Regions from separate parts of the Paenibacillus sp. SEL1 genome, predicted to be linked through region 3. Evidence: riboswitches for the same ligand, from Rfam matches in the RefSeq annotation. Region 3 holds a riboswitch; each other region holds the start of a gene.
The links. Region 3 has a riboswitch for cobalamin ahead of ACYCSE_RS08425 (ABC transporter substrate-binding protein). Riboswitches for the same ligand answer to the same signal wherever they lie in the genome.
Positions count from the first base shown of each region.

Region 1: it holds a riboswitch for cobalamin, as region 3 does, so the genes downstream of both, metE (5-methyltetrahydropteroyltriglutamate--homocysteine S-methyltransferase) here and ACYCSE_RS08425 (ABC transporter substrate-binding protein) in region 3, are expected to answer to the same signal.
Region 2: it holds a riboswitch for cobalamin, as region 3 does, so the genes downstream of both, ACYCSE_RS15935 (ABC transporter substrate-binding protein) here and ACYCSE_RS08425 (ABC transporter substrate-binding protein) in region 3, are expected to answer to the same signal.
Region 4: it holds a riboswitch for cobalamin, as region 3 does, so the genes downstream of both, cobJ (precorrin-3B C(17)-methyltransferase) here and ACYCSE_RS08425 (ABC transporter substrate-binding protein) in region 3, are expected to answer to the same signal.

Region 1 is NZ_CM137723.1:1,634,215-1,641,563, reverse strand. Features, by position in the region: gene metE (5-methyltetrahydropteroyltriglutamate--homocysteine S-methyltransferase) at 1-2,270, opposite strand, end outside; cobalamin riboswitch at 2,432-2,627, opposite strand; gene nrdG (anaerobic ribonucleoside-triphosphate reductase activating protein) at 2,810-3,307, opposite strand; gene ACYCSE_RS07535 (anaerobic ribonucleoside triphosphate reductase) at 3,304-5,253, opposite strand; gene ACYCSE_RS07530 (AbrB/MazE/SpoVT family DNA-binding domain-containing protein) at 5,545-6,015, opposite strand; gene ACYCSE_RS07525 (carbohydrate-binding protein) at 6,256-6,456, shown strand; gene ACYCSE_RS07520 (Rrf2 family transcriptional regulator) at 6,523-6,996, shown strand; gene ACYCSE_RS07515 (diguanylate cyclase) at 7,064-7,349, opposite strand, start outside.
Region 2 is NZ_CM137723.1:3,487,292-3,494,640, reverse strand. Features, by position in the region: gene ACYCSE_RS15945 (ABC transporter ATP-binding protein) at 1-69, opposite strand, end outside; gene ACYCSE_RS15940 (FecCD family ABC transporter permease) at 66-1,112, opposite strand; gene ACYCSE_RS15935 (ABC transporter substrate-binding protein) at 1,109-2,116, opposite strand; cobalamin riboswitch at 2,325-2,518, opposite strand; gene ACYCSE_RS15930 (histidine phosphatase family protein) at 2,641-3,399, opposite strand; gene cbiB (adenosylcobinamide-phosphate synthase CbiB) at 3,444-4,415, opposite strand; gene cobD (threonine-phosphate decarboxylase CobD) at 4,405-5,508, opposite strand; gene ACYCSE_RS15915 (lipoate--protein ligase) at 5,668-6,669, shown strand; gene ACYCSE_RS15910 (Cof-type HAD-IIB family hydrolase) at 6,832-7,349, shown strand, end outside.
Region 3 is NZ_CM137723.1:1,832,798-1,840,146, forward strand. Features, by position in the region: gene ACYCSE_RS08405 (ABC transporter ATP-binding protein) at 1-177, opposite strand, end outside; gene ACYCSE_RS08410 (ATP-binding cassette domain-containing protein) at 174-1,091, opposite strand; gene ACYCSE_RS08415 (ABC transporter permease) at 1,091-1,906, opposite strand; gene nikB (nickel ABC transporter permease) at 1,921-2,850, opposite strand; gene ACYCSE_RS08425 (ABC transporter substrate-binding protein) at 2,866-4,446, opposite strand; cobalamin riboswitch at 4,664-4,867, opposite strand; gene ACYCSE_RS08430 (nucleobase:cation symporter-2 family protein) at 5,622-6,929, opposite strand; gene ACYCSE_RS08435 (xanthine phosphoribosyltransferase) at 6,923-7,349, opposite strand, start outside.
Region 4 is NZ_CM137723.1:1,607,017-1,614,365, reverse strand. Features, by position in the region: gene ACYCSE_RS07420 (uroporphyrinogen-III synthase) at 1-658, shown strand, start outside; gene ACYCSE_RS07415 (LOG family protein) at 877-1,431, shown strand; cobalamin riboswitch at 1,489-1,674, shown strand; gene cobJ (precorrin-3B C(17)-methyltransferase) at 1,985-3,784, shown strand; gene ACYCSE_RS07405 (sirohydrochlorin chelatase) at 3,877-4,911, shown strand; gene cobK (precorrin-6A reductase) at 4,908-5,687, shown strand; gene ACYCSE_RS07395 (precorrin-8X methylmutase) at 5,858-6,502, shown strand; gene ACYCSE_RS07390 (cobalt-precorrin-5B (C(1))-methyltransferase) at 6,577-7,349, shown strand, end outside.

The sequences.
Region 1 (7,349 bases), 200 kb from region 3:
ATTTGTCGCAAGGCGGCGACAGATTCCTCTTTGGTACGGGTTTTCAGACCACAATCCGGATTAACCCAGAACAAATCTGATGGCAGTACGCGCAGGGCACGCTGGATCATGCTTAGCATTTCAGATACATCGGGGATGCGCGGGCTGTGGATATCGTACACGCCCAGACCGATGCCTTTGTCGTATACCTGATCTTCAAAGCTGACAATCAGTTCTCCGTGGCTTCGCGAGGTTTCAATAGATATAACGTCGGCATCCATATCGGAGATGGACTGAATCATATGCTGAAATTCGGAATAGCACATATGCGTATGGATTTGGGTCGCTGGCTCAACGGTGGCCGTGGTCACAAGGAAGGCTTGAACCGCCCAATCCAGATAGGCTTGCTGCTGTTCTTTTTTCAGCGGAAGCCCTTCACGAATTGCAGGCTCATCGACCTGAATCATGCCGATGCCCGCTTGTTCCAGTGCCTCTACCTCTGCCCGTAATGCCAGAGCCAACTGTAAAGCAACTTGACTACGTGGAATGTCATTACGTTCGAAAGACCAGTTCAAAATGGTCACAGGACCCGTAAGCATTCCCTTAACAGGCTTGGAGGTTAACGATTGGGCGAATGCCGTTTCTTCCACGGTCATGGGCTGATCGAAGGAAACGTCTCCGTATATAATCGGTGGTTTGACACAGCGGGAGCCGTAGGACTGCACCCATCCGTTTTGCGTAAAAGCAAAGCCGTTCAGCTTTTCGCCAAAAAATTCAACCATGTCGGTCCGCTCAAATTCCCCATGTACAAGCACATCAATGCCAATGTCCTCTTGGATATCAATCCATTCCTTAATTTGCTGTTGGATGAACGTTCGATATTGCTCGGCAGACCATTCTCCTTTGCGATAGTGCAGGCGGGCCTTGCGGATCTCGGCGGTTTGCGGGAAGCTACCAATGGTCGTCGTAGGCAGTGGAGGCAACTTCAGCTTATTTTGCTGAATCTCACGACGTTCGGCAAAAGGAACGCTGCGTGACAGAGGCTCTTTGGCCAACAGGTCGGCCAGATCGGCAGCTGTCTGTACGCGTGCTGCTGAACTGTTGAAACGGGCTACCGCATCTGCACTTTGCTCAAGCTTGGATAGTGCGGATGGATCGTGTTTGCCAAGTGCAGCCGTCAGGATGGCGATTTCCTCTAGCTTTTCATCAGCAAAGGCCAGCGCTTGCACCAGCTCCTTGTCCAGCTTGTGCTCTGCCTCCAGGCTGACTGGCACATGCAGCAGACTGCATGATGGCTGTACGATAAGCTGCTCGGCAGTGGTCTGTTCTGCTAACTGACCCAGCAGAGCAGCTACAGCGTTCAGGTCGCTGCGCCATATATTGCGTCCGTCAATGACACCAGCGCCCAGCGTTTTTCCTTTAGGAAAGCCATGCTGCAATATATGCTGAAGATTTTCGCCATCATCATACACAAAATCAAGACCCAGCCCCTGTACTGGAAGTACGGACAGACGCTCATAATGATCTAGGCTGCCAAAGTAGGTTTGCAGCATTATATTTAAGGAGGGCGCAGCTTGGGTCAAAGCTTCATAGACTTCCTGGATAATGCCCAGATCCTCTACTGGGAATGAGGTGGTCAGGACAGGTTCATCGATTTGGACCCACTGAACACCTTCTGCTGCTAGTTCAGACAGGACACGGGTGTATAAAGGCAGGAAGGTTCTTATAATAGAGGCAAGCTCCTTACGATCATAGCCTTTGGAAAGGGTAACGAATGAATAGGGGCCGATGAGGACCGGTTTCCCATCAATACCTAGTTCTTGTTTTGCTTCACGATAAGCCTGTAAAGGTTTATTTTCAGTGAACACCGGAACTGCATTCGCCAATTCAGGAACGATGTAGTGATAATTGGTATTCATCCATTTGGTCATTTCACTGGCGGTTGCTCCCTTCTGACCGCGAGCGATCCCGAAGTACACGGACAGAGGAATCGGACCTGCGGGACGATAGTTGAACCGTTCAGGTACTAGACCGAACATCACAGATGTATCCAGCATGTGATCGTAATAGGAGAAGTCTCCGACAGGAATGCGATCAATCCCCTTGTCACGCTGCTTGCTCAGATGCTCCAACCGTAATTTTTTCATCTCCGTCTGCAGTTCGCTTTCGTTAATGCTGCCGTTCCAGAAGCGTTCCAGTGCTTTCTTCCATTCCCGGTTTTCGCCGATACGCGGATATCCCAGATTACTGCTAATTAAGCCGGACAATTCAGGCCATTCAATAATGGACATGTACTTTTCCTCCTAGTGGGTAGCTGTTTTATTTTTACGTACCAAAAAAGGCATTCTTCCCCCCAAGGTTAAAAATAAGTAGGGGAAAGAATGCCTCCGTGATTAAAAAATCAAAAATACGGCGACTGCTCTTAACACCTCCCTATCTTCCGTAGGTACTTGCGATGTTGTTAAAATAGGCAGGTCTCCTGACTTACGGATCATGACGCTCAGCACTCCTTCCCGGTCTGTGGACCAGTGGATATATGAACAGCTGAAAGTTCCCCGTTTACAGTGGCGGGACCGTGCCGGATTTGCACCGGCTTCCCTTTTAAGCCTGATCTGAATAGAACAGACACCTATCTCCAAGCTATGCGGTTAAGGTATGACGAATAATTATGCACTCGTATACTTGTTCACCATCATAAGTGAAACTTACAGGATGCGCAATAGAAACTCCAATGGAATCTGTTAGCTATATGAAAAAAAGACAAGCTTACCCATGATGGGGGCTTGTCTTAGATTAGATATAGCATCTTGCTTGCTGGGTAAGCATCGCCTTATGTCAATGAAACGGTATAACCTGCCTGAATGCTGGCTTTTACATCTACCAGACGCTGGTTGCGACTGCCCCGGAAGGGAAGGGTCAGGTCCTTTTGCTGTTCTACAAAACGACCGTCCACAATCACATCGCACAAAAGTGCCAGTTCCTGTCGCTCCGGATCTGTGAGTAGATCTTCATAGACAAAGCCAGTGTAAGCCCACACGGTTCGGTCGGGACAGGCTTCGCGGAAGTCACGCACAAATTGCGAGCATTCTGCTGCTGAGAAAAACGGGTCTCCCCCGCAGAGAGTCAGTCCATCCAACAACGGATTTTCCATGATGTCACGAATGACCTCCTGTTGTCGTTGGGGGGTGAATGGCTCGCCTGCACGGAAGCTCCATGACTCTGGATTAAAGCATCCAGGACAGGCATGACGGCAACCGCTAATGAACACAACGGTGCGCAGGCCGTATCCTTCGTTCAGAGATTCCGGAATGTAGCCACACAAATTCACTTATGTTTCACCCGGTCTCGAACTTCTGCCTGTTTTGCGGCATTAAAGCGAACGGTATAATCTCCTGTCAGATATCCGGTTACCCGACGTAAGCGCTGAAAGTGTGTGTGCTCCTCATCTGTGCCACATTGGGGGCAGCTTGTCCCGATAATCCCTTCATAACCACATTCCGTACAACGATCCACCGGATGGTTGATGGAGAAATAGCCGATGTTCTGATGCAGCGCATACTGAACAATTTTAAGAAACGCATCCGGGTTATTCCGCGCATTACCGTCCAGCTCAATGTATGAAATCGCACCAGCGTTGCATAGGTTATGGAACGGAGCTTCCAAGCTGATTTTACGAGCAGCCGGGAGCGTGTAATACACGGGAATATGAAAAGAATTGGTGTAATATTCTCGATCATTTACCTCAGGAATAATCCCGAAATCACGTTGATCCAGCAATGTGAACTTGCCCGACAGACCTTCGGCAGGCGTAGCGAACAATGTAATATTTAAATTGTGATATTCACTCATTCGATCGCAATACACGCGCATGGAAGTGATGATTCGCTGTGCCTCGCGGTATACAAAATCATCCTCCCCGTGGTGTTTCCCGTATAGTGCCTTCATGCACTCAGCCAGCCCGATGAACCCGATCGAAAGCGTACCGTGTTTTAGTACGCCTCCCACCTTATCATCTGGTGCCAGTTGTTCTCCACCTTCCCATACCCCTTCGCGCATCATAAAGTCCGAGGCTTTGGCCGGTTGGCTGGTCTGGATTTGATAGCGATGAATTAGGCCATCTACCGCAATGCGCATAACTTCTTCTAGTCTCGCATCAAAGCGATCACGGTCAGGTGTCAGGCGTTTGCCTGTGCAAATACCATATTCAATGCCAAGCCGCACCAGATTAATGGTATTGAAGGAGAGATTCCCCTTGCCACTCTGCCGGTTTCTACCGAAACGGTCAGAAATGGTGCGGGTACGGCAACCCATTGTCGCTATAATGGTATCTGGATCATCAGCACGGTAAAAAGGCAGGTTGAAGGTGGCATCCACATTCACAAAATTGGGATACATCCGTCTGCTAGAGCATTCTACCGCCCGTAAGAACAAATCATAATTGATGTCGCCTTCTGCCTGGTTGATTCCCTCTTTACATTGGAAAATATGTTGTGGAAAAATAGGAGTTTCCCCGCTGCCCAAGCCGCGAATAGTGGCCTCCAGCAGCGATTGAGTAACAAGCCGTCCCTCAGCAGACGTGCACATTCCGTAATTCAGTGAAGTGAATGGAATCTGTCCCCCCGCCCGACTGCTCATGGTGTTCAGGTTATGAATGAGCGATTCAGCAGCCTGCCGGGTTTCCGTCTGCGTTTCTTCGCGTGCGAATGCGTATGAACGAGGGCAGACTTCTTGCAAATGGGGATTGGCCATATGTAGTTCGTCGTCAGACAGACTGGATTCTACCTCTTCCTCGAACAGCCGAAGTCCCTTGCGCAGATGCTTGCGGAAGGACCGGGCAACGTATGGGGCAAGGTCCCAATCGATTTTATTGGCAGAGACACCTCCGAATTGGCTGTTTTGCTGAGACTGGAATATGATGGCGACAAGTGCCATAGCAGACATAATCGTTTGCGGTGTGCGCACAGAGCCGTTGCCTGTATTGAAGCCGTCTCGCAGTAAACGACCAAAAGGAATAAAGATACAATTTGTAGTTCCGAGTGCATATTGGTCCAAATCGTGAACATATACATACCCGTGGTCAATCGCGTTCGTCAGTTCAGGCGGAAGTACCCGCAGGCGCGCATACCATTTGGCATACTCGGACCCAAGCTTGCTCATTTTGCCGCTGAACGATTCTCCATTCAAATTTGCATTCTCCCGCAGCATGTCCAGATCTTGTGCCCCAATGACCCGTTCGCCGATGTCGTATAATTGATGTTCCTCCAGCACCTTCATCGTAAAACCCTCCATATAGTAAAATATATATATTTTTCACAAAAACAACATATTGATGATATCTTGTGTTAACCAATTGTTTCGATCTATATATTGTATATACGTATACATTGAGAGTATGTGACTATTGTCACATTGGTAGGGGCGGGCAGCATAAAAAAGCCAGATACAGAGTAAGGGACACATCCACGGATATGCACCTTACTCTATATCTGGCCATCGTAGTTGCGATGAAAATGATAGGCTTGCGAGTACATAGTATATGATCTTGGGATATTGTTTTGAGAAGGTTTAGAGTAGCTTTTTCAACTGGGACACCCGGCCTTGGGAAATATCTAGCATTTCGGCATATACTTTTTGTGGCAGGTTCGGGTGTTCCTGAATCAGCTTGCGTAGCTTTTTTACCATTTCACCTTGCTGCACTCTAGATTGCTTGGGTTGCCAGGTTGTGTTGGTTCGGGTCGGCTTAGAATCTTCTTGAGCCTGGATAGCATCGGTGCTTGTGGCATGCACGTTTTCATCGGTCTTTAATACCTGGATGCACTCTGCGCAAATAAAGCTGTCGCGAAAATAAGTTAAATGATCCACCGCGCCGCAAAATTTGCAGGAGACACCGGTGTATTTTCTTAGTACAAACCCTTCTTCATCTACGAAAAATTCAAGTGAATCACCGATATTGATATCCATTGTGGTCCGCATTTCCTTAGGAAGTACAATCCGGCCCAATTGATCTAGAGGCCGTGTCATTCCAGTATTTTTCATTAGAGCTTCCTCCTTCCATGATATATCCTGATTATACCAAAAAATATTATTTTTAGCTTTGTATATTGAAGGTAAAATACAACTTTTTTTGTCTTTATGCTGCGGTCTCTCTTTCAACCAGTATAGGATGTTTTCGGTATTGTTGCCGGGGTATCCCTTTTTAGCTATGATATATTAAAACGCTTTCATAAATAAACTTTTTATCATCTTAATTAAGCTTATGCCACAATTGAGCTGCGTTTGGACGCGCCGGACAGCGAAGCTGTGGCACGTGTGAATGTGGGCAATACAGGAGGGGCGCAAGCATGGGCTACGCTCGCGGAAGCGGTACATTCAGTCTCTGGCACACGTGATGTATACCTGTTGTTGAGCGGGGAAGTGCGGCTAGCTCATTTTACTTTGGGCGCTAATGCTACAGAGGATTCCGGCTTTCAGGCTTGAACTTACTTCTGACATCACGTACAATGCATTCAACGAAGTTTCTACAGCTTAGGGGTGTCATCTCATTTGAATAGTGAAAAACGACTACGCACCGCAACGCCCAAATGGCTTGGGGTGGCGGTAAAGGCGCTTGTCTATTTGGAAAAGTACGGAGAACTCTGTGCCAGCGGTTCTATTGCCCGTTCCATTGACTGCGAAGTCACTTTGGTGCGCAGGGTGCTGACGCGACTTGTACAGGCAGATTTGATTGCAGCACGCGAAGGTCGTGAGGGAGGCTATGTGCTTACCCGTTCGGCCGACCATATTACACTTGCCGATATATACCACGCCATTGAAATATGTGATCCGATTTTCCCGGGTATGATGCATGAACCGGAAACCAATCCTTTTTGTGAGGAGTTGGCGATAGCCGTATCCGAAATTTTAGCCGAGAGTGAACAACGTATGCTAGAAGTATGGGGGTCCCATACGCTGGCTTCGCTTGCCAATCGTACGTCACTCGTGGTGGGGAAATGCAATCATAATGAAGATTCAAAATGATAATAGCCGATACGACTCTCAAGAGAGGGGGGTATCGGCTATTTCTATGAAATGGTCATGTCTCAAATTATATTTCATATGAGCAAACCCGGTTACGTCCTGCATTTTTAGCTTCGTATAGTGCTTTATCTGCCTGCTCCAGCAGGGCTGCCCCGGACATATCTTCCCCGGTACCAGGAAAGGTCGTCACGCCGATGGACACCGTGACTTTAAGAACAAGATCGTCCGCTAAAATAAACTCGTGCTGATTTACTCCACTTAGAATCTGATTAGCTATGCGTAGCGCTTGTCGAAAAGCACAATTCGGCAAAAGCACGGTGAATTCTTCCCCCCCGCTGCGGGTGACTACATCA
Region 2 (7,349 bases), 1.7 Mb from region 3:
GGCACGTGTCAGACCCGCTACCTCTAATGCCCGATCCCGCACCTTCTGTGATTCACTTTGTTCTGTCACAGCAGTTCCCCCCTGCGCAGCTTCTTGTTCCGGTACAGGAGATATGCGAAGAACGGTGCCCCAACAAAGGCCGTCATCACGCCCAGAGGAATTTCCGTGGGGGCTAACAACGTGCGAGCCGCCGTATCCGCCCAAGCCATAAAAATGGCTCCACCGAGCGCAGATAATGGAACAATCATCCGGTAATCAGGACCTGTCACCAGACGAATGATATGCGGTACAACAAGTCCCACAAAGCCAATCACTCCACATACCGAGACAGCGGCAGCTGTCAGCAGCGTGGAAATGATCAGAACAGATAGCTTCGTCGCATCTACATGAACTCCCATGTGAGCCGCCTGACGTTCACCCAAAGCCAAAATATTCAGTACACGTGCCCGGTTCCATAGAAATACCAGTCCTATGACCACATAAGGTAAAAGGATTCCTGTATATGACCAACCGCGCAGGCTAAGACTTCCCATCGTCCAGTACAATATTTCATTGACCGTCTCCTTCGACATGGCTGTCAGAAAGGAAACAACCGCTCCCAGAAAGGATTGCATCACTACACCCGACAAAATGAGACTTTGTGTCGGAATTTTTCCACCTTCCCGTGCCAACGTCAGCACCATCCACAGCGTCAGCATTCCGGTCGTAAATGCCACTAGCGGCAGCGTCCATATGCCAACAAATGAAAATTGAAGGCCCCAATAGATCAGTACTGCCGCTCCTACCGAAGCCCCCGAGGATACCCCCAGTGTATACGGATCAGCCAAAGGATTACGCAGCACACCCTGAAATCCGGCTCCCGCCAGCGCCAGCGCTGCTCCTACCAACATTCCTAGTAACACTCGTGGCAATCTGACCTTCAAAATAATCTGCTCTGAGGATGTATTCCAATCCGGTGTAAATGTATCGCCTAACCACGGAAGGTGGTTAACCAGAATGCCCGTGATCTGGCTGACCGGAAGCTTGGCCGAGCCGATGCCAAGACAGAGCAGCAGCGTCAGCAACAGCAAGACAAGACCTGTCCCTCCAAAGCCGATCAGTTTACGGTTCATTTGAAAATTTCAGGATACACGCCCTTGGCCACTTCCTTGAGACCTTCCGTTACGCGTGGACCCGGACGACTGATCAAATTATCATCCACGGCAAACACCCGGTTGTGGCGAACAGCCGATATTTGATCCCATCCACTGCGAGCTTTAATGATTTCGCCGAGCGTTTGGCCAGTTTTGTCGTCCTTGACACTTTTGCTGTACAAAATCACGTCAGGGTTCGCAGCAATAATATTTTCCTCACTAATTTGGTACCACCCCTTCTGCGTGGCACCTACATTTTCGCCGCCCGCCAAAGTAATCAGCTCGTCCATAAACTCACCTTTACCAACTGTCCAGCCTGGTGAAAACTCGACGTATACCCGCAGCTTCTGCCCTTTACCGATATTTTTAACTCCTTCTTTCACTTCCGCTACATCTGCTCTCATCTTGTCAGTCACCGCTCTCGCATCTTTCTGATGATCGGTGATTTTTCCATACAATTCGATGTTAGCTATGACATCTTCAACTGTCTTCGGTTCCGTTTTAAAAATCATAATTCCCATGTCGCGCAGCTTGGTCGTAGCCTGTTCACTAAGTGATATCCCTGCAAAAACGACTTCCGGGTTAGCAGCAATGATCGCCTCTTCGTTCGGTTTCATAATACCGCCTACTTTAGGCTTTTTCGTAGCTGCTTCCGGGTAATCAGAGTAGTCGGAGACGCCAACTATTTCCTTATCCAGCCCGATGGCGAACAGCGCCTCGGTTTCTGCCGGGGAGACGGAAACGATTTTATCCGGCGCTTTTTTGAATGTAAATTCCTGTCCTGTTGCATCCTTAACTGTGAGTGGGTAAACTGTTTTGCCCGGAGGCTCTTGTGCGGTTACGGTCTTTCCTGGCTGCTGTGCAGAAGTCTGATTCTCTTTATTTTCAGCATTTTTTCCATTAGCGCCACATGCACTCAGCACAACTGCCAAAATCAGAACCAATAGACCTGTTGTCCAAACCTTTATTTTTTTTCCTGCCATGATATGCACCCCTTCATAAAAAAATCGTTAAGAGCGTTACTTGAGCATCATCAGATATCTTCTAAATCCAGCCTTCTTTTCCTATCAAAAAACCCCCGCATCCTTATATCAGGACACAGGGGTCACGTTAGCGCAGATCGTGCGCAGGCGGCAGCTTCTTTCCGCACGGACAGTCACTGCGAACACGTCATCCTTTCCTCGAAGGATTATGGTGACAGGCGGACGGGCAGGTATCCTGACTTATGGTAAGATGCATGTCCTGAAATTCCTTCATATGCTTAGTAGCACATAAAGCAGGACTAACGGGCATGTTTCCATTTACAGTGGCGGGACCGCGCCGGACTTACACCGACTTCCCTTTTAACAGCGCAGGCAAGGGAAACCATAGTTTCATCACACCGCGCCGACCTCGTCTGCTGGATATTTGATGTAGTGGTAGTCAAGCCGTTCTTTTACTTGATGATTATAGGTTAAAATGAGGCGGCTTACAACCCAAACAGCCTCTTTATCCACTGGTGCCTAACCTAACGAGGGAGCATTTCCGCTATGTAATTGTGCGGTCCTGCCAGCCTCAATTGAATCCTAAATGCTTCTCCCGGCTTCGGATTCAGACTCCAAAAATCATGGCCCGGTATCAGCATACAAGCTAACTGACGAATTACGCCACCATGCGTAACGACCAAAACAGAGAGCGGCCCAGCAGTCAAATCCATGGGTCGAACTTCCATAGCAACACGCCATTCATACAGAGAGTCAAGAAATTTCCGCAAACGATTCACAAAATCTGTCCAAGACTCTCCTCCAGGAGGGGTTATCCGTTGCGGCTCATCAATCCAAGCGCGATACAACGACACATCCTTGAGCATGTCATACGTTTTTCCATCCCACTCGCCAAAATGAAGCTCTCGCAGACGTGGTTCCATCATAGGAGACATAATAGATAGGGAACCTCCAGACGTCAATTCTGATTCCGGCACAATGATCTGCAAGGTCTGGCGACATCGCATTAAATCGCTGCAGTAGATTCGAGCAAAGGACTGCCCCTGCAATTCTTCTTGCAAAGGCTTTAATTCCTGTTCTGCTCCCGGTAGCAAACCTAAGTCGGAGTGTCCCAGATATCGACGTTCCTTATTCCATAAGGTTGTGCCGTGACGAACTAACACGAGTTCCATGTCCCAATGCAGATCTTCTTTAGTATCATACGGCACCTTATCCTCCTGTGAGTTCGGACTTTGTACGTATTCTACCGTCCTTTTTGCTGCTATATCTTGTTTCAAGATCATGTCACTTCCTGCTCGATCATTATTCAGTGTGTTACTCCTCACCCTCATTGCACCCATCCCAAGGCAAAACAACCTGCGGCTCCTAACAAACACAATCCTACGAACATACTGGACACGGCGAACATCAGCTGGATTGTATGCCGTATATCTTTCGACTCTAGCGGTCGTATCCAATCGCCCATGTATGCACGAAAGGAGCGCACGCCATGATACACATTATAGCCTCCAAGACGAATCCCCAGTGCTCCAGCAACAGCTGATTCCGGGAAGCCACTGTTCGGGCTTGGGTGCAGACGAGCGTCTCGCTTGACTGTGCGCCAGCTTCTTGCAGCATCTCGCTTGTACATCCACGCCGCTACGACAAGCATTGCCGCTGTCAGGCGTGCTGGAATGTAGTTAGCCACATCATCTAGACGCGCTGAAGCCCAGCCTAAATGCAGATACTTTTCATTTTTATAGCCAACCATGGAATCTAGCGTATTCACAGCACGATAAGCCAGCGCCAAGGGTGCTCCCCCGATCAAGGCATAAAAAAGCGGCGAAATAATCGCGTCCACGATATTTTCAGCGACCGTTTCAACCGTACCGCGTACAATCTCAGGCTCATCAAGCTGTTGCGTATCCCGCCCGACAATCATGCCCAGCTCCCGCCGTGCTGCTGCCAGATCATCCGCCTGCAACGCTCGGTATACTGCCATTCCTGCATCCTTTAGTCCTTTGGAAGCAATCGTGGTCGCAATCAGCACCATTTCTGCGCCGACAGATAACCACGGATGAATCCAGGCAAGCAAGTGCAACAGCGCCCAGGCAAGCGCAAAGGAGCCTCCCGCCACAATGAGCGGAAGCAGTATGCCCGCACGTTTTAGCCCTCGGTCACTGCGGACCTGGCGACGAATCGCTTTTTCCAATGCTGAAATGGCATGTCCCATACCGATGACTGGATGCGGCAACCACCTCGGATCACCGATCAGCCTGTCCAAAAGGTAGGCTGCCAGGATAATCAAGCTAACTGTCACGCCGCTGCTCCTCCTCCAGCACTTCACCCAATACAGACAGCAGCCTGCCGTTGGCTTCTGCATCCTTGACCGCAATCCGAAAATGGCTCGTCGTCAGTCCCGGATACATAGCACAGCTACGTATAAGAATTCCACGTTGTCCAAGCGCCTGCTGAATAGCCGATGCGCTCCACGTACCCGGCGCCCTTGCCAGCACGTAATTGGCTTCGCCGGGAACGACACCGCAGCCCCATTCCGCCAAGGCGGTCAACAGGCGGTTGCGCTCCGCAGCAATCAGCTCCTGTGTTTGGCGCTCATATGCTTGCCCACTTCTCAAACACGCCTCCCCAGCCAGCAACGCCAATCCATTCACACTCCAGGTCACCTGTTTGGCCGTCATTCGCCGGATATAGTCCGGATGAGCAATCGCATAGCCCAATCGCAAGCCAGGAATGGCATAAAATTTGGTCATTGACCGGATCAAAATCACATGAGGATAGCGATCCAGCACAGGCAGCAGTGAGTTTCGCCGTTCCATCGGAATAAAATCAATGAATGCTTCATCCACCACCAGCACGGTACCCGTTGTGCCAGCCGCCTCTGCCAGCTCGCATAGCTCCTGCTCACTATATTGCACGCCATTTGGATTATTCGGCTGTCCGAGGAACAAAACATCTACCTGCTCCATGAGCTGAAGGATGTCCTCCACGTCCGCCTTCCATTGAAGCGAGGCCTTCCCATACACCCGGTTGACCTCGGCTCCGAATTTGCCAGCCAGCTCGGCATATTCCGAAAAACACGGCTCCACTGTACCCACACGCTTAGGAGCTAGTCCCAATAGTAGGAGAGCCATGCTTTCAGCCGCTCCGTTTCCGATACTTAGCGACTCCGGTGGAACATGCAGTCGCCGTGCGAGCATATTTTTAAAATTCCGATGCCCAGGGTCTGGATAGCGAATCACAGTGTCAAATGAGTGTTGCAGCGCCTCAAGCACCTCTGGCGGTGGACCAAGCGGATTAATATTTGCACTAAAATCTACAAAATCCGCAGCAGCTCCGCCAAAAGTCGCGGCAGCTGTCTCCCTGTCTCCGCCATGACCGTAAACCTCTATCATTGCCTCTCATCCTTTCCGCCCGTTTCCAATCATTTAGCTCCATTATGAGGCTGCTTTTTGCGTCCCGTCAATGCAAATGAGCTTTTGTACATGGCTCACTTGGGTTACAATAGAAGGAGGCACACATAAATTACACAGTTTATATACGGAGGAATGGACATGCTGTTCATCGACAACCAGGGGATACACGATCCAGCCATTAATCTTGCTATTGAGGAATACGCGCTCAAGCATTTACCGCTGGACGACAGCTATTTGCTGTTTTACATTAATCAGCCTTCTATTATTATAGGCAAGCATCAAAACACTATTGAAGAAATCAACGCCGAGTTTGTTAGGGACAACAATATTCAAGTCGTTCGTCGCCTGTCCGGCGGTGGGGCTGTATATCATGATCTCGGTAATTTAAATTTCAGCTTCATTACTAAGGATAACGGGGAGTCCTTTCATAATTTCCTCAAATTTACGCAACCTGTGATTGACGCCCTGCGCCAAATGGGAGTAGAAGCTGAAATGACAGGCCGCAACGATCTACAGGTCGGAGAACGTAAAATTTCAGGAAACGCCCAATTTGCCACACGCGGACGTATGTTCAGCCACGGTACATTGATGTTCAACCTGAACTTGGATAATGTGGCTGCATCGTTGCATGCCAATCCCGAAAAGTTTAAATCCAAAAGCACAAAATCCGTCCGCAGTCGCGTGGCTAACATCAGCGAACTGATGGACCGTGAGATGACCATAGAGCAATTTCGCGAGGAACTGCTACGTTCCATATTCGGAGCAGAATTGGATCAGGTGCCTCAATATAAGCTCACCGATGCCGACTGGGCCAAAATCCATGAAATTTCCAAAGAACGCTACCAATCGTGGGATTGGAACTACGGTCTATCCCCCGAGAGCAATATCAAGCACACACGTAAATTTCCGGTCGGTATTATTGATATCCGCATGGATCTTAAGGAAGGCTACATCCGTGATATTAAAATCTATGGGGATTTCTTTGGTGTGGGTGACGTTGCTGATATTGAAAATATCCTGCGCGGCAAGCGCTATGATGAAAGTGAGGTACGTCAAGCCTTATCCTCTCTCGATTTGAAGCACTATTTTGGTAATATTGAGTTGGACGATTTTGTTGGACTTGTATTTTTGGAAGACTAACCGTTACTTTTTCCCATCGTTTCAAGCCAATACTTCAGTGGTTATAAGGGGACAGGCTCTTATAGGAGCTGTCCCCTTTTCATTGCGATATTGTCATTTTGAATATTATAAGATACAATTTTAGCATTGCCCCATGATAGAGATAAAGGAGAGAATACCGATATGTATAAATTAATTGCCATTGATATTGATGATACACTCATTAACGACCAGAAAGAAGTCACACCAGCGACACAACAGGCATTAGAAGCTGCTGTAGCAAAAGGTGTGGTGGTTACCCTCGCTACTGGACGAGCTTATGCCTCTGCACACAAAATTGCTCGCCAGACTGGTTTGAACGTGCCGATCATTACGTACCAAGGAGCTTTGGTTAAAAACCTGCTGGACGAAAACGTGCTGTATGAGCGTTATGTTCCACTCGTGGCTGCACGTCGCCTGTATGAATTCTGCGTGGAACGCAATCTGCATCTGCAAACGTATATAGATGACAAATTGTACACACGTGAAGATAATCAGAAAATCAAAGATTACACGGAGCTGAACAACACGGAATATTTTGTAGAGCCTGTATTCAGTAAAGTTATAGAGCAGCCGGCTCCTAAATTGCTGATTATCGACGAGCCTGAAGTGTTGGATGAATTAATTCCTGAACTTCGCGAACTGCTTGGCAATGAAGTTCA
Region 3 (7,349 bases):
TTGTGCCAACGTGCTTTTGCCACTTCCACTTTCTCCAACCAGTCCGAGACATTCCCCCTGTTGTAACTCCAGACTCACCTTCTTCACGGCCTGCTCGCTATCTTGCGTGCTGAACCAACCTTTTCTCCGTTTGCGGACAGGGTATGCTTTGGTCACATTCTTCAATTCCAGCATCACTGGTTCATCCTTCCTTCCGGACCCATCTCCAACACTCGATCTGCTATGCGGCTCATACCCTGGCGATCATGTGAAATCAACAATATGGTGAGATCAAAGTCTTCTCTCAATTGTTGCAACAATGCCAGAATCTTGTCGCGGTTGATAACATCCAACGCCGTAGTAGGCTCGTCGGCAATAAAGAGGCTCGGACCGGAGCTTAACATTGCAGCCAGCAGCACCCTTTGACACATGCCTCCGCTTAGTTCAAAAGGATATGACGACAAAATATGCTCAGGATTTGCAAATCCAACCTTGCGGAGCAGAGAGCGCAAATAGGCCTCCCGCACTGGAGTAGCGCCTCCTCTGGCTATCTCCGTGGCACGGCTCAGCATCTGCCCCATCCGTGGCAGCACGCCCAGTGGGTGGACTTGCTGCGGTGCAGTGTGGGATGCGACAGCATCAGCGTGCCCCGGCTCCATCTGGTCATGCGGCATCCGACGCCGCCCGTGCAGTCTAAGCGTATCCATCAGCTGGGCGCGGACAGTCCGGATCGGGTTCAACCCGCTCAGCGACTGTTGAATGAGCAGGGCAATATCCTCTCGGCGCAGCCTTTGCCAGCGCCGTTCCTGGAACGGGAGGATGTCTTCCCCGTTATAATAGATACGCCCTTGCGTAACATTAATACCTGGTTCCAGCATGCCTGCGATTGCGTGTGCGGTCAGGCTCTTGCCGCATCCACTCGGTCCGGTCAGGGCCACAATCTCCCCTGAATATATGGAAAAGCTCACATCACGCAGCAGTAGTTTGCCCCCGCTTCCGCTTGCTCCTACGCCTGTGCGGCAGATTTCCAAATGTTCCACGTGTAACAACGGTCTTCGCCCTGCCACTTGTTCTATCGTATCCTTGCACCCAAGGGCTGTTTGATCCTCCACTATTTGTCCGCCCCCTTTTCCGAAAAGCGGTCGCCCAAAAGCTGGCAGGCAAGTACGAACAGCATAATCGCCAAGCCCGGGAAAATCATGACATGCGGGGCCACCTGAAAATACGAGGTTGCATCATGCAGCATCACGCCCCACTCTGGCTTAGGCGGCTGTACACCCAATCCAAGAAAGGACAGCCCAGCGATCATCAGCACCACGCGTCCGATATCCCATACCGCATAAACCAACAACTGCGGCAACGCTTGTGGCAATACATAACGGCTCAGTATACGTACGTGTGAATTGCCGGATAAACGGGCATATCGAACGTAGTCCTCCTGACAGGCTTTTTGAACCAGACTACGGATATACCGGACATAGACCGCCCACCGTACCGCAATAATCGCAAGGGTCATGTTAACAAAACCTGGACCCAAAATGCCCACAATTGCCACCGTTAAAATAATATCAGGAAAAGCCAGTACGCCGTCGATTCCCCGCATGATCAGCTGATCCACGCGTCCGCGCACATAACCAATGAGCAACCCTATAGGCAGACTGAAGCATAACGTAGCTACAGTAATTGCACATGCGATTAGCACGCTCATCCGAATCCCGTAAATTAGCCTTGACATTACATCCCGACCCAGATGATCCGTACCGAAAGGATATTTCCGACTGGGTGGTGCCAGACGGTTCAAAAGATCCACTTGAAGAGGATCATGAGGAGCGACCCATGGAGCTAATAACCCAAGCAGCACGATCAGACCAAACAGTACGCCTCCTGCCAGCAAGCTCCCTTGAAAGGAAAGCCGTATCTTTTTCATTTTCAGCTTCCCCCTTAACGCAAACGCAGCCTCGGATCTATCGCCGTCTGGACCACATCCACCAAACACTGAACTCCTACAATTAAAAATACGGCGAAAATAACATACCCCTGAATCACCGGATAATCTCGCTGTGTAATTGCATCTATAAAGTACTTGCCCAACCCCGGCCATGAAAAAATGGTCTCTACGATGACATTACCTGCCAGCATAAATGATAGATTGGTACCTAGCAGTGTAATTATAGGCAGAACCGCATGCTTAAATATCTCAAAAAACAGGATATGCATACGGGAAAAGCCTCGAGCCTTCGCTGCTTTCACAAAATTCCGGTCACCCAGCTCCAGCATTTGAGCGCGTAGTACACGGGCTTGCACAGCTCCCAAACCTGCGCCAAGAGTCAGCGCTGGGAGCACTAAATGTGTCCAATCCTCCCTTCCCATGGATGGGAGCCAGCCCAAGCGAACGGAGAATAGATAGATCAACAGAAAACCAAGCCAAAAAGAGGGGATCGACGATCCCAGCAGGGCGAATAGCCTGCCCAGACGATCCAATGGGCCGCTAATTTTTAGAGAGGCAGCCAGCCCCAACCCCAGCGTAAGCACCGTCATGACGGCAAAGCCCGCAGCAGCTAGCTCCACAGTAGCAGGCAGTCTGTTCCACAGTTCGGCTAGCACGGATTCCTTGGATACATACGAGGTGCCCCAATGCCCTGTGAACACATCCCGCAGCCAGTTCACATATTGAATATGAAACGGTTCGTTTAAGCCTAGTTCCTGCCGTAGCGTCGTCAACGCCTCCTCAGAGGCAGGGACATTATGCGCGGTGAGCAAAATGGTAGCAGGGTCTCCAGGAGCCAGCCGCATCAGTACAAAAGTCAGCGTGGATACAACAAATACAATGATGAGCAGCTGCGCCACACGTTCCAGTATAAAACGAATCATAGGATACGCCGCTCGTTATTCCGCAATATCGGATTGCGCTGTAATGTAGTAATACTCGATCGGATGGGGTGTAAAACCCTCTACCCCTTTTTTCACACCAAACACATTGTCAGGATGCACAATGAAGGACTGTGGCAAATCCGTATTGATGATATCCAGCGCTTGTAGTGTCACAGCATTACGCTGCGCTGTATCCTTCGCCAGCTTCAAGCTGTTAAGAATACTCTGCAGCGGTTTGGAACTATAACGGCTTACATTGGCTTCGCTTTGCGAAGAATAAAACATGTCCATAAAATATTGTGGCTCTCCTGTATGAGCAGTAAGCATACTGTACATAGCAAAATCCCAATCGTTTTTGGTCAACGCCTCGTCGATATTTTCCACCTTGCGAATCTTGACCTGGATTCCCTCTTTCAGCAATTGGCTTTGGATGACCTCAGCCATAACAGAGAGCTCTGGACGCTGAGGAAAAGTCAGCAGCGTAACCTCGAACGGCTTGCCTTGCTTAGTCCATGTCCCTTGGGCGTCCTTCTGCCAGCCATCCTTCGTTAACAGCTGATCCGCCGTTCCGTCCAGCGCTTTACGCTCAACTTTACCGAAGGGAAGAATGCTCGGGAACGGACTGCTTGCTTCCGTACCGAAGCCCCTCATGACGGCGCTCACAATCGATGTGCGTGGAATCAGGCTGTCCACCACCTTACGGTTCGCCGCATCCTTGAATACTGGGGATTCCATATTATACACGAGCATATGGGTGCGCAAGGAGGGAGCCGACAGCACCTGTAGCTTGTCGTTCTTTTTCAGTACCTCTGCGTTATCAACCGGAATATCCGTCGCTACATCCACCTCGCCGGATTGCAGCGCCATCAGGCGCGAATTCCCGTCCGTAATGAACTTCATCGTCGCTTCAGCCAATCGTGCCTTCTCGCCCCAATATCCGTCATAACGCTCTACGATCAAGGATTGGTCCTTGTTGAACGCTTTGATTTTAAAGGCGCCTGTCATCGCTGGGTAACTCTGCTCATCTTTCATCGATGTCACATCCAGTACAATCGTCGATGGATCAGCTAGATTGGACACCAACGCCGCATTCGGCTGGTTTGTCGTGATCTTTAAGGCCAGCGGGCCGCTTACATCAATGGACTTCACATTCAGTAAATCCTTCGCCAGATGGCTTTTCTCGATAGAGCGTAGCAAAGATGCTTTTACACTTGCTGCATCCATACTCTTTCCATTATGAAAAGTGACTTTATCCTGCAAGCTGAACGTCCAAACTGTAGGACTATCCTGCTTCCACTCCTTTGCCAGCCAAGCCACAGGCTCCAGCTTTTCATTCAAACGTACCAGTGTCTCACCTGCACCGGATCGCATCACATCCCAGCTATTATCTCCGTGCGGGTCAACACCTGACGGTTTCCATGTATACGCCATTACCAGCTTTTTACCTGTCGCTGTTTGTTGTGCTGACGCGTTCTCATCTTTGCCGGAGCTATTCGACGTCTTATTGCTAGTACATCCCGAAAGAGCCATAACTGCCAGTAACAGCATCACCCCTGTACATATCAACCATGAGCGCCTGCTACGATTGCTAATCATTCGATGAATCCCCCTCTATCTTGTAAAATCATATAAACCTAACGCAAAAGGCGAAAAAAGCATTCCAGACCACTTGATCAGCAGTCAGAAATGCTTTCATTATAAAATGTCAAAACACACCTCGAAGCCAACTCCAAAAACATAGAAGGGATCAGATCGGTTTCAGACATTCCGTATGCAGCACGCCTAACCACCTCCCCAGCATCCCGTGGGTCTGACAGTGATGTCAAAACAGGCAGGTCTCCTGACTCCAAGCGTATCTTTCAGGCCTTCCCGGTTCTTCACAGTTCCAGTGGCTGTTCTGAAAGCTCCAGCAGTATCCTGCTGATGCCTGTATACAGTGGCGGGCCCGTGTCGGAATCAACCGAACTTCCCTTTTAAGTGAACACGCTCAACAACTATCCACATGGTCTCAACAAAACCCCGTACATAGAGTCGTCCGGCTCACACCTGTTTTCTTCCTTTATTTCTTTCCATTACGATCTTATTTTGTTGTCACAGGCTTGTCAATAAAGGCTGCACAATAATTTAAATTTGAACAATATGGCGAGAATGAAGGTAATGGCTATTCATTGCGTGCACGAAATGAACGTGCTAAAATTAGGTATAGAGTAAACCACCGTGTCCGTATACTAAAAAGAGCCTTCGCCGCGCCAACGGCAAAGACTCTTAGGACTTGAAAGGCTGTGGATCACCACCACGGCGCGCTGCACAACTAAATGTTAATGCAAACGAAACCCACCGTTAGGCGCCTAACCTAATTACGCGGTGGGTTTTCGCTTGTCCGAAATTTCCGACGTAGCCAGCGATAAAGTTTACGAATACTAAACACCAGGCTTAGTAACGTAACCATCCAACGCAACACATCGTAGCACGACACAAGGTTGACCATCGGCTTCACCCCCTTTCGGGAAGCTGCACCGTGGTCCGAAAACATCCACCACTATTCAAAATCCATAATTTGGATTATACCATGCCCCTTCCTACCACTCTAGCAAATTCTTCTAGCGCATAAACTGGAAAACGCACCAAATTAGAGCTACCCATTTCATCCCGAAGCTTTATCTATATGTCCCCACACGGCAAGGGTATCTACTATCTGGATAACTCCATGCCAAAAAGCCGGAAAAGAGGCATACGTCCTCTCTCCGGCTATCTTTATTTATTCCTAATCATCAAACCTTCTGTGGAACCTCCGAAACCGTCACGCTTTTGACCGATTCCCCTTGTTTTCTCGTCAAAACAATGTTCAAGACAATCGCTGTAATCGAACCCGAAACGATCCCATTTTGCAGCAGCATTTTGGCAAAGCTCGGCAGCTGGTCGAACATTTGTGGCAGAACGGCAGAGCCTAGGCCCACGGCAATACTGCATGCTGCGATCAGCAGATTGCTTTCCTTCCGCAGATCCACTTCTGACAAAATAGACATGCCTGATGCAGCAACCGAGCCAAACATGACGATCATCGCCCCGCCCAGCACAGCGTTAGGAATCACTGTCGTTAAGGCAGCCAGCTTAGGCAGCAAACCAAGAACAACCATGATCCCGCCCGCAGCAAAAATAACGTTCCGCGATTTGACGCGTGTGAGTGAGATCAGGCCAACATTTTGCGAGAAAGCTGTATAAGGAAACGCATTAAAAATACCCCCAAGCATAATCGCGAGTCCTTCGGAACGTAGACCATTGACGATCTGCTTCTGTTCCACCTTCTGATCAATCGCTTTGCCTACTGCCAGATAAACGCCTGTAGACTCAACCATACTGACAATATTGACGATAATCATCGTACATACTGCCATCATGCTAAACTCTGGCTTACCAAAATAAAACGGCTGCGCGACACTCACCCATGAGGCTTCCGCCACGGGAGCAAAATGCACCATTCCCATTCCATAAGCAACCACCGTACCCGCGAACAGACCAATAAGCACGGAAATCGAGCGCAAAAAGCCTTTTGCCAACCGATTCACAAGCAGGATAACCAGTAGTGTAACTAACGCCAACAGCAAATTACGTGGCTGTCCAAAATCCGCGCTGTCCTGGCCCCCTGCTACATTGTTCATCGCCACCGGAATAAGAGATAGACCGATAATCGTAACGACCGAACCCGTAACGACCGTCGGGAAAAAGCGTAGCAACTTGCCATACAACGGTGCCGCTAATACCACAAATATACCGGACAAAATGATGGCACCGTACGCTGTCGCTAAATTTGAGGTCGAAGCAATTGCGATAATGGGCCCTACTGCCGTAAACGTACAGCCTAAAATGACAGGCAGTCTACTACCGAAAAAGCGTGTTCCCATAATCTGTAATAACGTAGCAATCCCGCAAGTGAACAAATCGGCAGCCACCAAATAAGCCATCTGGGCTGGTGTCAGGTGCAATGCTCCCCCTACAATTAGAGGTACAGCAATTGCTCCGGCGTACATGGCCATGACATGCTGGAAACCCAGCGCGAATAACTTTTGTTTACTTAACATCCCACATTCTCCTTAACGGGAGGAATCACCGCGCCAGCTTCCTCTATAAAATGAACCTCGCCTGGTGCCATGGAAGCGATACGCGCAAGAGAACGGACGGCAACGCCTCTTTGCTCCAACAGTCCACGGCCTTCCTGGAAGCTCTTCTCAATCACACAGCCAACCCCGGCCAGCTCCGCTCCTGCCTCCTTCACAATATCCGTAAGTCCGACCAAGGCTGCGCCAGTAGCCAGAAAATCATCCACGATCAGCACATGGTCGCTAGCATCGAGATATTTTTGGGAAATGCTCACCTGATAGGTTTCCTGCCGAGTGAACGAATGAACCTCTGCGAAGTATACCTGCTCATTCAGCGTGATTGCCTTCTTTTTCTTCGCATAAATGAACGGGACCCCCAAGGCAATAGCAGTAGCCATAGCA
Region 4 (7,349 bases), 230 kb from region 3:
CACGACAGGTATGGGGCTGGATGCCCTGTTCGATATGGCAGAGGATATGGGCGTGGCTGAGCAGATTATGGAGCTGCTGCAATCTTCCAACATTGCAGCGCGGGGCTACAAGACGGTCAATGGACTCAAAAAGCGTGGCTTTACGCCAGCAGTACGAGACGAGGACGGAAGTTTGATCGGATTGACAGGAGCTTTCGCCCCATACGATTTGAAGGGGAAGGAAGTATTGTTGCAACTGCATGGCGATCCAGCCCCACGGTTGGTAAAGTGGCTGGACGAGCAGGGGGCAGTGACCCGCCAGGTACTTCCTTATAAGCATATCCCACCTGAGGAAGCAAAATTGCAGGCGTTACTGGAGGATGTTATCCATCGTAATGTTGATGCCGTTACGTTCACGAGTGGCCCGCAAATTCGATTTTTAGCCCAATATGCGAGAGAGCAAAATCGAATCGAGGATTTACTGGAAGCTTTCCGTGAGGATGTGATTGCTGTATCAGTAGGGAAGGTGACTGCACAGTCCATTGTGGAAGAAGGGATTGATCGAGTCGTGTTTCCAACCGAAGAACGCATGGGCGCGATGATGGTGGAGCTGGGCAAATATTTTGAGCATAACGATTCGGTGCATGGCTGTGGTCTGAAGATCATGAATGGTCATTGAAATGAGATGGAAATGAGATAGAAATTATAAATATAGTATGCTAAAAATGAACTTATATTTTTGGATAAAGCGTAAAATAAAGATAAGGGCCTGCGAGGTCTTTATCTTTTTTTTTGTTGGACATGCATCGACAAAGATTTTTGTTATAGCGAAAATATTTAGCTAATATAATGAATAAGTTTCGATGCATGATACTTAGGACAGGAGCTGAGACGTTAATGAATTCTATTTGTGTATTTGCCGGGTCCAGACCTGGACATTCATCGGTATATGTTGAAGCGGCAGGCAAGCTGGGAGAAGCCATGGCTCGCCATCATATCCGTCTGATCTACGGTGGCTCCAGTAGGGGGCTGATGGGAGAGGTGGCGGATGGAATACTGGCGGGTGACGGTCAGGTCACTGGCATTATGCCCACCCTGTTATTTGATGCAGAGATCATTCATCAGGGAGTTACCGAGTTCATTGAGGTAGCAAGCATGCATGAGCGTAAAGCGGCAATGAGCGAGATGGCCGATGCGTTTATTGCCCTTCCGGGTGGCTTGGGAACCTTTGAGGAGCTGTTCGAGGTATTGTGCTGGGCGCAAATCGGCATTCATCGCAAGCCGATTGGGCTGCTGAATGTGAATGGATATTTTGACCCGTTAGTAGAAATGGTGCGTCATAGCGTGCAAGAAGGGTTTACCGGGGCTGAGCATCCAGCGTTATTAAGTATCTCTGCGGACCCGGACGAATTGCTACATATGTTAAAAAATAAAGCAGAGAACTTGAAATAAAGCGTTTTTCGTGCTTGCACAACTGATTGAGGCAAGGTTATGATAAGACCCATAATCAAATAGCGGACAGACAAGGTGCCTTTGCGGTTGAGCAAAGGGTAACAGGGAATCGGGTGCAAATCCCGAGCGGTCCCGCCACTGTAAGGAAGAGGATTTTTTTAAATGGTCACTCGTGAAAAACGGGGAAGACGAAAGAATCTGTTGATGCCAAGCCAGGAGACCTACCTTGATCTGTATGCACCGTTAACCTTCGCGGAGAGGATGGGTGTACGAAATCAGGAAATCAGGCACACGTTGCTTTTTCCATGTTGGTTAGAGGTTTGCGTGGATATGAACGTGCAGCAGCGTTTGAAGCGTAAACAGACAGGTGGAAAACAACGGCAGGCTGGAGGAAGACAAATAGTGTCTTCTTACGCTGTTTTTTCGTCTGATGAGAGATACGTACATAGAAACCCCATCCGGGCAGGATGGGGTTTTTTGAGTTACACGATGTGCATAAATCATTGAAATAGATAGGATAGCTACCCTGAAAAGGGTGAATAGGAGGAGCACGATGAGCCCATTAGGAAAATTGCTGGTGATTGGATTTGGACCAGGAGATATGGAACATATCACAAAACGGGCGCTGGATGCGCTGGCCGAAAGTGAGGTCATTATCGGCTACAATACCTACGTTGATTTGATCCGTCCGTTGTTGAACGGACAGGAGATTGTACGCACAGGGATGACAGAGGAAGTGAGCCGTGCGCAGGAGGCGGTTCGCCAAGCAGAGATGGGCAAGAAGGTAGCTGTCATTTCCAGTGGAGATGCAGGAGTCTATGGTATGGCAGGGCTGGTGTACGAAGTGCTGATGCAAAAAGGCTGGCGACGCGAGGACGGGGTTGAGGTAGAAGTCGTGCCGGGGATCTCGGCTATTCAGTCCTGTGCTTCACTGTTGGGGGCGCCAGTGATGCATGATGCTTGCACGATCAGTCTGAGTGATCATCTGACCCCATGGGAAACGATTGTGAAGCGTGTAGAAGCAGCGGCTTCGGCCGATTTTGTGATTGCATTATACAACCCGCGCAGTGGTCGGCGTACCCGCCAGATTGTGGAGACGCAGTCCATTTTGCTGCGTTACCGCGATCCGCAAACTCCAGTTGGGTTGGTGAAAAGTGCTTATCGTGAACGTCAGCAAGTTATTGTAACGACGCTGGAAGATATGCTGAATCATGACATCGGGATGCTGACAACTGTAATCATCGGCAATTCCTCGACAACGGTGTATGACGGCTTGATCGTGACTCCGCGCGGATATCAGCGCAAATACACGCTGGATGCGACCGAGCAAGCGCTCAAGCCGCATCAGCGGCTCCGCACGGAAGCGGAGCCGTGGTCGCTGGGCGCACAAGAGGCTGCACCGCAGGCAGGCGCAGCCCCGACTACGCCCGCTGGACCCTCCGCGAGCGGCGCTGCGGTTGCGACGCAGGCACGCCCGCAAGCGATGGCTGCCGTGCAGGCAACGACCGCTGTGCAAACCGGCGCAGCAACCCCGGCATCGCTGGCGGCAGAGGCACTAAGCCGCCTCGCTGTCGGCGGCAAGTTGCCCGGCGCAGCCAACGCTCGCTGGAGCGGGCAAGCGCCTACCGCCGAGAGCACCGCCGGAACGTCAGCGGTGGCCGGAGCGGGGGCCCCGGCCGGGATGGCGACAGGCGGCTTTGGCAAGCCTGCGCTATTTGAGGTGGGCGTTTCCCCGGGTGTGGGAAACAAGAAGTTCACCGCTCGCCAGATGGCGCTGCTCGCCGAGGTAGCGGGTGATGACGGCGAGCTGGAATACACGCCAGATCATCAGATCGTGCTGCGCGTACCGTGTGCAGACCCCGAGGAACTGGTCGGACGGCTGCGGGATGAACGATTCATTGTCATGCCGATTGGCGATGTGTTTAAGGTGAAGGCGTGCGACTTCTGCAATATGGAGAAGGATGACGCTGTGCCTGTGGCTGAGCATCTACAGGTTGTACTTGGCGGATTACAGGCACCCAAGGAAACGAGCATTGCTTTGAACGGATGCGGTATGGCCTGCTATGGAGCGGTGCTGGAGGATATCGGCATCGTCTATCGCAAGGGAGGATACGACCTCTTCCTTGGTGGCAAAAAATTCGGTCGCAATGCTCATGCCGCTCAGCCCGTAGCGGAAGGGATTCCGGGTGATCAAATTACTGACATTGTGGAGAACGTCATCGCTGAATATAAGGAAAAAGGGCATCCGAATGAGCGTTTTCATAAATTTTTTAAACGTGTAGGTGTCGTTGCGGGTTTCCGGCATGAAGATGCACCAGCAACGGTAGAAGTGAATGCGGTTTGTGGTGATTAATGGACTGAAGGCCTGATGAACTGGATACAAGCATATATATAAAATAGGGCGTCATGCAGGCTATCCCTATTAAAGAGGAGGAAAAAACAGCAGTGGATGCAATATTGTTAGTTGGACATGGAAGTCGGGACCCGGAGGGGAACCAGGAACTGCTGGAATTTGCACAGGCAGTGGCAGACCGGGTACCGGATATGTGCGTGGAAACCTGTTTCTTGGAGTTGGCACGTCCCAGCATTGCTGATGGGATGCAAACATGTGTGGAGAAAGGTGCGACGCGTGTCGTTCTCATTCCGATTATCTTGTTCGCAGCGGTACATGCCAAAATTGATATTCCGATGGCTATTGATCGGGCAAAAGCAAAATATCCGCAGGTGGAATTTGTATATGGACGCCCGATTGGCGTTCACGAGAAAATCGTCAGCATTCTGCAAAGCCGCTTGAAAGAGGCCCGTCCGGTTGCAGTTCCAGCGGGAATGAATAGCGCTGTAGAGGCATTTGCCGAGGTATCCGACGAAGAAACGGCGGTACTTGTGTTAGGACGCGGAAGTAGCGATCCAGATGCGAACAGTGACTTTTTCAAAATCACCCGTATGCTGTGGGAGCAGCTTTCTTATACGTGGGTAGAGAGCAGCTTTATCGGTGTGACGCAGCCTTCTTTTCCCGATGGATTGGAGCGTTGTGTACGACTGGGGGCCAAAAAGATTATCGTGCTTCCCTATTTTCTGTTCACGGGTGTGCTGATTAAGCGCATCGGAGAAATGACCCAGGAATTTGCCGAGGCTCACCCTACATTACAAGTGGAAATGGGAGGATATTTTGGTTTCCATCCTCAACTGATTGAACTGGTGCTAGAGCGAGCTAAGGAAGGCTTGTTCGGCAAGGTTACGGCCAATTGTGATAACTGCCAGTTCCGTCTGGAGGCGCAGGAGCACCACCATCATCACCACGACCATGACCACCATCACGATCATGAGCATCATCACCATCATCATGCACATGAGCACGATCATCATGATCACCATACACACAGCCACGATCACACTCATGAGCATGACCATGCTCACCATCACGAGCATTCACATACGCCATCTGTAGTGAATGGAAGCGGGCAGGTGAAGGGCTCATGATATTCATGCTATGTGGAACGAGCGATGCTCGGGAATTGGCGCTGCAAATCCGTGACAATGGCTTCAACGTATTGACCTCGGTCGTAACCGAAAGCGCGGCAGCCAGCTTGTCCGAAGCAGGGCTGGACGTACGTACAGGGCGAATGACAGCCGATGAAATGACTGCAATGATTCGGGAGCAGGGAATACAGGCGGTTGTTGATGCCAGTCATCCTTTTGCAGAAGAAGCACATGCGAATGCAATGACAGCCGCTCGCGAGTCCGGAGTTCCTTATATTCGCTACGAGCGGGCGGGACTGATGTATGACAATCATCCATTGCTCCACATCGTGTCTTCCTATGAAGAGGCCGCATTAGAAGCGAAGCAACTCAAAGGCTCTGTCATGCTTACGACAGGTAGTAAGACGCTCGGCACGTTCACCAAGCATTTACTCGGAGACCCGGAGATTCGTCTGGTTGCACGCATGCTGCCGCGCCTAGACAATATGGAGAAATGCGGCGAACTGGGCATGGAGCAAAAGAATATTATTGCCATGCAGGGACCCTTTTCCCGCGAGATGAACGAAGCATTGTACAAGCACTATGGCACGACCGTGATGGTCACCAAGGAAAGCGGACGCACGGGAGCAGTGGATGAAAAGGTTCAATCTGCATTGGAGCTGGGGATTCACGTACTTTTGATTTCCAGGCCGGAAGTGGAATTTGGCACAGTATTTGATCATTTCGACGGAGTCATTAACGCACTGCGCACAGCAAAAGAGAAAACTTCAATTTGAGTTGAGTCTTGCCCTTGCGAGTCCAGTTAATCAGGAACGACTTCTGGCATGTATTTAAAATATAGTCATCTTAAAACAGGTGTTTTTTAGAGGTATCTATGATTTTGTAGCAATGAATTGTCATTTTCCTAAACTATTTTCTAATTTTCCATAAGGGAGTGGTCGATACGATGGATTTTAAAACAGAATTCAAACCGCTAACGGTGCAGCCGCAGGAAATTGAGGGCAAAAGCTTCGAGATGATCACAGAAGAATTGGGAGAGCATCCTTTTACAGCAGAGCAATATCCCGTTGTACAGCGTGTCATTCATGCATCTGCTGATTTTGAGCTGGGCCGCAGCATGGTGTTTCATCCAAAGGCGATTGAAGCCGGGATTGCAGCTATTCGTGCAGGACAGCAGGTAGTGGCGGATGTGCAGATGATTCAAGCGGGGCTGAGCAAGGATCGTATCCGTCAATTTGGCGGGGATGTGCATGTGTACATATCTGACCCTGATGTCATGGAAGAAGCGAAAAGACTGAATACGACACGCGCCATTATTTCCATGCGCAAAGCGATTCAGGCGGGCGAAGGTGGTATCTATGCCATTGGTAATGCGCCGACAGCGTTGCTGGAGTTGATCCGTCTGGTAAAAGAAGGAGCGGCTAAGCCCGGACTGGTGATTGGCATGCCCGTCGGTTTCGTATCGGCAGCAGAATCCAAGGACGAGCTGCGCAAGCTGGATATTCCGTTCATTACGAATATTGGACGCAAGGGCGGCAGTACAATTGTCGTAGCAGCATTGAATGCGATCTCCTTAATGGCTGTCCGCTAGATGCGGTTGTCCGTTTGCTGTATCATGAAATGAATTAGAACATGATCAGCAGAAGAGGTTAAGGAGGAATTGGCATGGAAAAGGAAGCGGCGTCCGCCAACAGGCCCAAACGGATGAAAAGCGGTGAAGCTCCCGCGCCGGACAAGCCAATGCGGTCAGGCTTTACGACTGGAGCTTGTGCGGCTGCAGTGGCCAAAGGAGCGGTACAACTGCTCATCACGGGCATTCCACCGAAGGAAGCAGTGATATCGCTGCCCGCGGGATTCGATCATGCGTTTGAGCTGATCGAGCCTGTGTTGGACGCGGACGAAGCTTCCTGCACGACGATCAAGGACGGTGGCGATGACCCAGATGCCACGCATCAGGCGAAAATTATCGCCTCTGTTAGCTGGCGCGAGGAGCCGGGTATTGAGCTGGACGGCGGCGTCGGAGTAGGGCGGGTAACGAAACCCGGTCTGCCTGTGCCTGTCGGGGAAGCAGCGATCAATCCAGTGCCGCGCCGGATGATTACGGAGGCTGTGACAGGCGTGCTTGAAGAGCACGGATCGGCCAAAGGTGTCCGTGTTGTCATCAGTGTGCCAGATGGTGAAGAAATTGCCAAGAAAACGCTGAACGGACGGCTTGGCATTCTTGGCGGTATTTCCATACTAGGTACACGCGGTGTGGTCGTTCCGTTTTCCACGTCAGCTTATAAAGCCAGCGTCGTGCAGGCCATATCGGTTGCACAAGCGATGAACTGCCAAGAAATAGTCCTGACCACAGGCGGCAGCAGTGAAAAATATGCCATGCAAATGTACGATCAGCTGACGGAAGAGGCCTTTATTCAGATGGGGGATTTTGTCGGCTT